Regions from separate parts of the Hydrogenovibrio thermophilus genome, predicted to be linked through region 1. Evidence: predicted binding sites of a transcription regulator. Region 1 holds the regulator's gene; the other holds the start of a gene.
The links. The regulator PhoB, encoded in region 1, activates phosphate uptake and scavenging genes when phosphate is short. The targets are predictions, from matches to a motif close to GNNTGTCATAAAACTGTCANAT.
Positions count from the first base shown of each region.

Region 2: EPV75_RS11230 (GNAT family N-acyltransferase) is a predicted target of PhoB. The motif match lies at 1,571-1,592, and genes of this name have one in related genera.

Region 1 covers NZ_CP035033.1:719,669-723,090, reverse strand. The annotation lists gene EPV75_RS03335 (inorganic phosphate transporter) at 1-22, shown strand, start outside; gene phoR (phosphate regulon sensor histidine kinase PhoR) at 157-1,440, opposite strand; gene phoB (phosphate regulon transcriptional regulator PhoB) at 1,456-2,148, opposite strand; gene phoU (phosphate signaling complex protein PhoU) at 2,161-2,895, opposite strand; gene pstB (phosphate ABC transporter ATP-binding protein PstB) at 3,109-3,422, opposite strand, start outside.
Region 2 covers NZ_CP035033.1:2,405,822-2,409,243, reverse strand. The annotation lists gene EPV75_RS11230 (GNAT family N-acyltransferase) at 1-1,427, opposite strand, end outside; gene EPV75_RS11225 (ABC transporter permease) at 1,595-2,404, shown strand; gene EPV75_RS11220 (protein adenylyltransferase SelO) at 2,571-3,422, shown strand, end outside.

The DNA.
Region 1 (3,422 bases):
CCGCGGTATGATGCTGCCATAACCCAATGGCTGTAATCGGTCTTCCGATTCGTCAAGACATCATTCATTTTAACCAGGCCTGGCTATTTTCATTTCCGCCAGGCCTGGTCATTCCCTACTATCCAGAGTCATCGCAACCCTGATGACATCCGTCGTTTAATGCACGGCCTTGCTGCGCGGAAAATCGCACCGGAAGCTTGACCCTTTACCCAACTGGCTTTTAATCACCAACTTGGCATCATGACGTTCCAGGATGTGCTTGACGATGGCCAACCCCAAACCGGTGCCACCGGTGTCGCGTGAACGTGCCGTATCGACACGATAAAAACGTTCGGTCAGGCGACTGATGTGTTCCTGCGAAATCCCGATGCCGGTGTCGTCCACCTGAAAGTGCGGCCCTTTTGCGTCTTCGTACCAGCGCACGGTGATTTGCCCGCCTTCCGGCGTATAACGGATGGCGTTGGAAATCAGGTTCATCAACACACTCTTCAGCGGTTCTTCGTAACCTTTCAACGCCAGACTCTCGTCCAACTCAAACCTAAAACTGTGTTTTCCTTGGCTCATCTGAGTGGCGTCCTGTTCCATTTTTTTGAGGATGGGAGCAATCGGAACGGTTTTCTCCTTACCGACCAGCGTTTCCGATTCCATGGCCGAAAGCGTCAGCAAATCGTTGATGATGGACTGCATCCGTTCGGATTGGTTGTGCATCTGTTCCAACGGCTTCACCCACATGGAATCCGGTTCTTGGCCGTCCATCATCACTTCGATGTAACCGTTCAATACGGTCAGCGGCGTACGCAGTTCATGTGACGCATTGGCAATGAAATCACGGCGGATTTGCGCCAGATTGTAAAGCTCGTGAATGTCCTTGACGATCAGCAGCTTATGTTCCTGAAAATACGGGAATAATTTCAGATTGAACACCCGAGGAATCCCGTTGAGTGAAGATAAAATCACCGATTTTTCATAACGCCCCGACTTGAGGTACTGAATGAAATCCGGGTGCCGCAGCAGATTTTCGATTTTACGATGGGTATCACTGTGTTTCAGCTTGAACAGCTTTTTGGCGGAATTGTTAAACCATTCAATTTGATTGGATTCATTCAGCGAGATAATGGCGTCCGGAATCGTCATGGACGCGGCCAGGAATTGCTCGGATTTGTAAAACTGTAAGTCGGCGTGCTTTTCCAGCGAACGCTGTTTGCGTGAGACCAGATACCCTAACTCGCCCCACAGACCGGAGCCAGGTGGATAAGACACATTAGGCGTGCCCTTCATCCAAAGTTCGAAGCGATAGATACTGTACAATTGACGGGCGATATAGAACAGCAAATAACCGAAAAAGGTGGCCATCCACCAATCGGTCATCCATGCGATGAACAGGGCGAGCCACACACTGGTGATGACCCAGGTGAGTTCCCGCGTAATTCCTTTTGACACTGAATCGTTTTCCTCTTATTCAACAGAGAAACGATAGCCAGCACCTCTTACGGTTTGAATCGTATCGGCTGCCCCGACGGGCTCCAATAGTTTTCTGAGACGCCGAATGTGAACATCGACGGTTCTCTCTTCGACCACGACATTCTCCCCCCACACCTGGTCCAGCAACTGGACACGGGTATAAACACGGTTGGAATGCGTCATGAAGAAATGCATCAACTTGAACTCTGTTGGCCCAAGTTTAACTTCTTGGTCATTGACTGTAAAACGGTAACTGGATAAATCCAGCTTCAAATCGCCGGAACGCACCACGTCCAGCGCATTCTTTTCGGGGGATTGACGTCGCAGCAAGGCCTTGACCCGTGCCACCAAGGCTCGCGGCGAAAAGGGTTTGACGACGTAATCGTCGGCACCCGCATCAAAACCCTGCACCTGGTCGTTTTCCTCACCACGGGCCGTCAGCATGATAATCGGAATGCCGGCGGTCTGGTCGTTCTGACGAATACGCTGAGCCAGCGAAACACCCGACACGCCCGGCAACATCCAATCCAATAACACGCAGTCCGGCTGGTGTTCCAACAACAGTTTCCAGCCTTGCTCTGCATTCGGGGCTTCGATGACCTTATAATTCGCCGCTGTTAACGTGAAATTCAACATATCGCGAATGGCGGCTTCATCTTCGACCACTAAAATGCATTGCTCTGTCATAAATCTTTCCCGTTAAGATTCCAGCTCGCTCAAGAACTCGTTTAAGCGTTCGCTGTCTAGGTTACGCATATCCATCCCTTGAACCAGGTAGATGATGCTTTCCACAATGTTTCTGGCATGATCCGATACACGCTCGGAAGCGCGCAATGCGATGATCATTTCCATCAGACATTCTACTTGATCCGGCATCTCTTTCAGAGAGGTTTTCAAATCCGCCATGGCATCGGCGAAAATGTCGTCGATCAATTCTTCTTCCTGAATGATTTTACCAGCCCCTTCGGTGGAAACGCGAGCAAAAGAATCCAGCGCAGTTTTCAGCATGGCGTTGGAGCGCGTGGAAATGTCCATCAATTCAACGTAGCCCGGCAATTCAGCGCACTTCACTTGGTGCTCTTTTCCGAACACGATGACCATTTTCGCGATCTTGACGATTTCGTCGCCCATACGCTCCAGATCGATGGCGATGCGAATCGCGGCAATGATCAAACGCAAATCGGAAGCCGTCGGTTGTTGGCGCGCCAATACTTTCGCGCACAAACGGTCGATTTCCATTTCCGCTTTATTAATTGCTTTGTCGAAGGCGATGATTTCCACCGCTTTTTCGGTATCGCCACTGCCCAAAGCGACCAACGCCGTTTCAAACTGGCGCTCGACCATGCCGCCCATTTCCAGAATGTGGTTGAACAAATCTTCCAGATTACGGTTCAGCATTTCCGAAATGTGTGAGCTGAATTCTTGTTTTTCCATGTGATGACTCTCCTGACTGTTCTTATAACTATAACTCAATACTCAACATTGAGAGCTTTGCACGAGTGGGACGCGAGGAAAAAATGAGATAAAATTTTTCTGAATCAGGCGGAAAACGAAGTTAATAGCTAGCTATTAACGAGTTTTTCAACGACATTCAGGAAGATTTTAGCTATTTTTAGCCGTGTACCCATCTCGTGTAAAGCTCTCAACTTAACCGTAACGACCGGAAATGTAATCTTCGGTACGTTTGACTTGCGGATTCGTGAACAGAGAGTCGGTATCGGTGTATTCGATCAAGTCTCCCATGTACATGAATGCGGTGTAATCGGACACACGAGCTGCCTGCTGCATGTTGTGCGTGACGATCAAAATCGTGAAGTCCTTTTTCAGCTCGAAAATCAATTCTTCGATGGCCAAAGTGGAAATCGGATCCAGTGCCGATGTCGGTTCGTCCAACAACAAAACTTCCGGCTTGATGGCGATGGCACGCGCGATACACAAACGCTGTTGCTGACCACCCGACA
Region 2 (3,422 bases), 930 kb from region 1:
AAATCCTGATGTGAGCCCATCTGGGTTTGGAAGAAGGCGACAATCAGTTCTTTGGCGCGTAATGGATAGGCATCCGACAAACTCACCGGGCCGAAGAAATATTTGGTTTCCGGGTGGCGCATTACATAAGCGCCGATGCCGTACCATAGATAATCCAGGCTGCGCTTGCCCCAGTAACGTGGTTGCACGAAACTGCGGCCCATTTCCAGGGCATTGGGCAGATAAGGTTCGATGTCCGGTTTCAAGTCGAATAAGGTGCTGGTGTAAAGCCCGTCCATGCCGTTTTTCTCGATGATTTTCTGGCATTCGCCGATGCGATAGGCGCCGACAATTTCCAAATCCTCTTCGTCCCACAGCACCAAGTGGCGGTAGTCGGCATCGTATTTGTCCAAATCGAAGGCATCGCCGGTGCCTTCTTCCACCGTGCGGAAGGTCAGTTCGCGCAAGCGACCGATTTCACGCATCACCGGCGAATCGGCATCGTAATCGAACAGAAAGATTTTCTTGCCGTCCACCGTCTGGCCCAGTAGCTCGCCGTTTTTCAAATCCTTTTTCAAGGCCTTGCGGTTCACCGGGTGGGCGATGGTGTTTTCGGTTTCGAACGGCAGTTTGGCAATCGCTTTGCCGGGGTGGTTCAAACGGTAAACGTGTTTGCGGAGCAGCTTGGCGATTTTCGTCAGCGGCCAGTCGCATTTCGCCACCGATTTCCACGGAATCATCGGTCCGACATGGAAGGCGATTTGTTGGTCGTTCTTATTGAACATTTCCTTGACCAGCATCAGCGTGCCCAGCGGTTTGTACAGGGTGGACAAACCATAAAACAAAGCGGAGTTACGGGCGTCGATGTAAATCGGTAAAATCGGCGATTGGGTCTTTTTCGCCAATTTGAGGAAACCGTTTTTCCATTTGCCATCGCGCACGCCGTTCGGGCGGATGCGTGAGACTTCGCCCGCCGGGAAAATAATCACCGCCTCTTCGTTCTCCAACGCCTTGATCATGGTTTTGAAAAGTTCTTTATGGTTGGCCTTGTCGGACATATTGTCCACCGTTAAAAACAGCGACTGGAAGGGGTCGACATTGGCCAGCATTTCATTGGCGACGATGCGCACGTCCGGGCGAATGCTGCGGATGAATTTCAACAGTGCCAAACCGTCCAGCGAACCGATCGGGTGATTGGCGACGATGACCACGCGCCCTTCGGCCGGCACATTGTTGAAAGAACGGTTGTTGACCTGATAAGTGAAGTTATAATGTTCCAGGCTTTTGTCCAGGAACGCAAAACCGCGCAGGTGCTTGTTCTCTTCGATGAACTGGTTGATTTCGTTTTCGTAGGTGAGCTTTTTCAGAAATTTAATCAGCTGTTTGCCGCCCGGCTTCTGATTGAAATCGGGGTATTTTTCGAGAATGGTTTGTTCGATATTCAGCATAATGGTTTCTTCGTAACTCGTCTTCTTGGATAGCTCGGAGGGCACGTAGGACTCGTCTGGTACGTGCGGCGGTTCTACTCGTCTATTAACTGTATTATTCTGAGTTGTCCAGTTGACGTAGAAGTGACAAATGCGTGAGTTTCAAATGACGGTTGTGTAACAAAAATATGACAATGATTTCCCTGAGTTATTATGATTTGGCCGGCTTATCGGTGATGATTCTGCTGCTCGGCCTGTTGCTGCTATTGAACGGCTTCGAGCAAACGCGCCAGCTTTGGGTGGCGTCCGCACGCATGGTGGTGCAACTGCTGTTTATGGGCGTTTGGTTAAGCTGGGTGTTCAATGCCGACAGTTGGTTGCTGGTGGCCTTGGTGTCGGTGGTGATGCTGCTGTTCGCCGGTTATGAAATTCTCAAGCGTCAGACCTACCGTTTTCAAACCAATGGTTTGGTCTCCGGCTCGTTTGTGGTGGGATTGTTGTCGTTGTCGATGACCGCTTTGGTGTTGACGATTTTCTCGCTTACGCTGGTGATTCAGCCGCAACCTTGGTACGAAGCGCAATACGCCATTCCGTTGTTGGGGATGATTCTCGGCAATAGCATGACCGCCATCGGCCTTGGGTTGGATACCCTGACCAAAAGCGCCGTGAAACAGAAAGCGCAAATCGAAGCGCAACTGGCCTTGGGTTACACCGCCAAGGAAGCGCTGATGTTCCTGAAAAAGCAAAGCCTGCACACGGCGATGATTCCGGTCATCAATATGCTGGCCGCTGCCGGCATCGTATCCTTGCCCGGTATGATGACGGGGCAAATCCTCGCCGGCATCGACCCGATGGAAGCCGTCAAATACCAAATCATGATTATGTTTCTGATTACGGTGTCCACCGCCTCGGGTGTGCTGATTGCCTTGTGGCTGGCGCAGAAAAAACTGTTCGACCCACGGATGCGTCTGAACTTGTCACAGTTGGTAAAAAGCTGAAAACAGAAAAACGCCCAGACCTGCTCTTTGAAACCTGTCGGATTTGACAAGGCGCGTTATAATAACCTTAAAGCGCGCTCAGTCTTTGCCGAGTATTTGCCGAGTATTTGCCGAATATTTGCAGAACGTTCGCGCGATTCCGTCACCCCAAACCTCAGGTTGAACCATGTTACAGCACCCGTATCTCGAATTGCCGAAATCCTTTTTCCAACCCGTCTGGCCGGAGCCGCAGCAAAACGCGCGTCTCGTCGCGGTCAACCGGGCGCTGATGCAGGAAATCGATTGCGACTTGAGTGACGAACAATTGCTTGCGCTCACCGCCGGGCAATTGGAGGATGCCAGCTTGGCCGAGTTCGACTTGCAACCACTGGCACAAAAATACACCGGTCACCAGTTCGGCTATTACAACCCGGATTTGGGCGATGGCCGCGGATTGTTGCTGGGGCGTTGGGAAGACAAAAACGGCCAGGCCTGGGACTTTCACCTGAAAGGCGCCGGGCGCACGCCTTATTCCCGGCGCGGTGACGGCCGGGCGGTTTTGCGTTCGGTGATTCGCGAATACTTGGCGTCCGAAGCCTTGTTCGGGCTGGGCGTGCCCACTACGCGCGCCTTATCCATCGCCACCAGTGACGAACAAGTGCAGCGTGAAACCTTCGAACCGCGCGCCAGCTTGATGCGTGTCACGCCCAGCCACATCCGTTTCGGGCATTTTCAGTGGGCCGCCTCCAAAGGCCCGGCCACCCTTGAATTCCTGACCAATTTTGTGGTGGAACATCATTACCCGGAATTGCAGTCGCTAGAAGAGCCGCAACGCAGTGCCGCCTTGTTGAAAACCGTTTGCGAGCGCACCGCGGTGCTGATGGCGAAATGGCAAGCGGTGGGCTTCAATCACGGGGTGATGAATTCCGATAACATGTCCATTCTCGGCGAAACCTTCGACTTCGGGCCTTATGCCTTTTTCGACGATTTTCAAATCGAGTACATCTGCAATCATTCCGATTACGAAGGGCGTTACGCT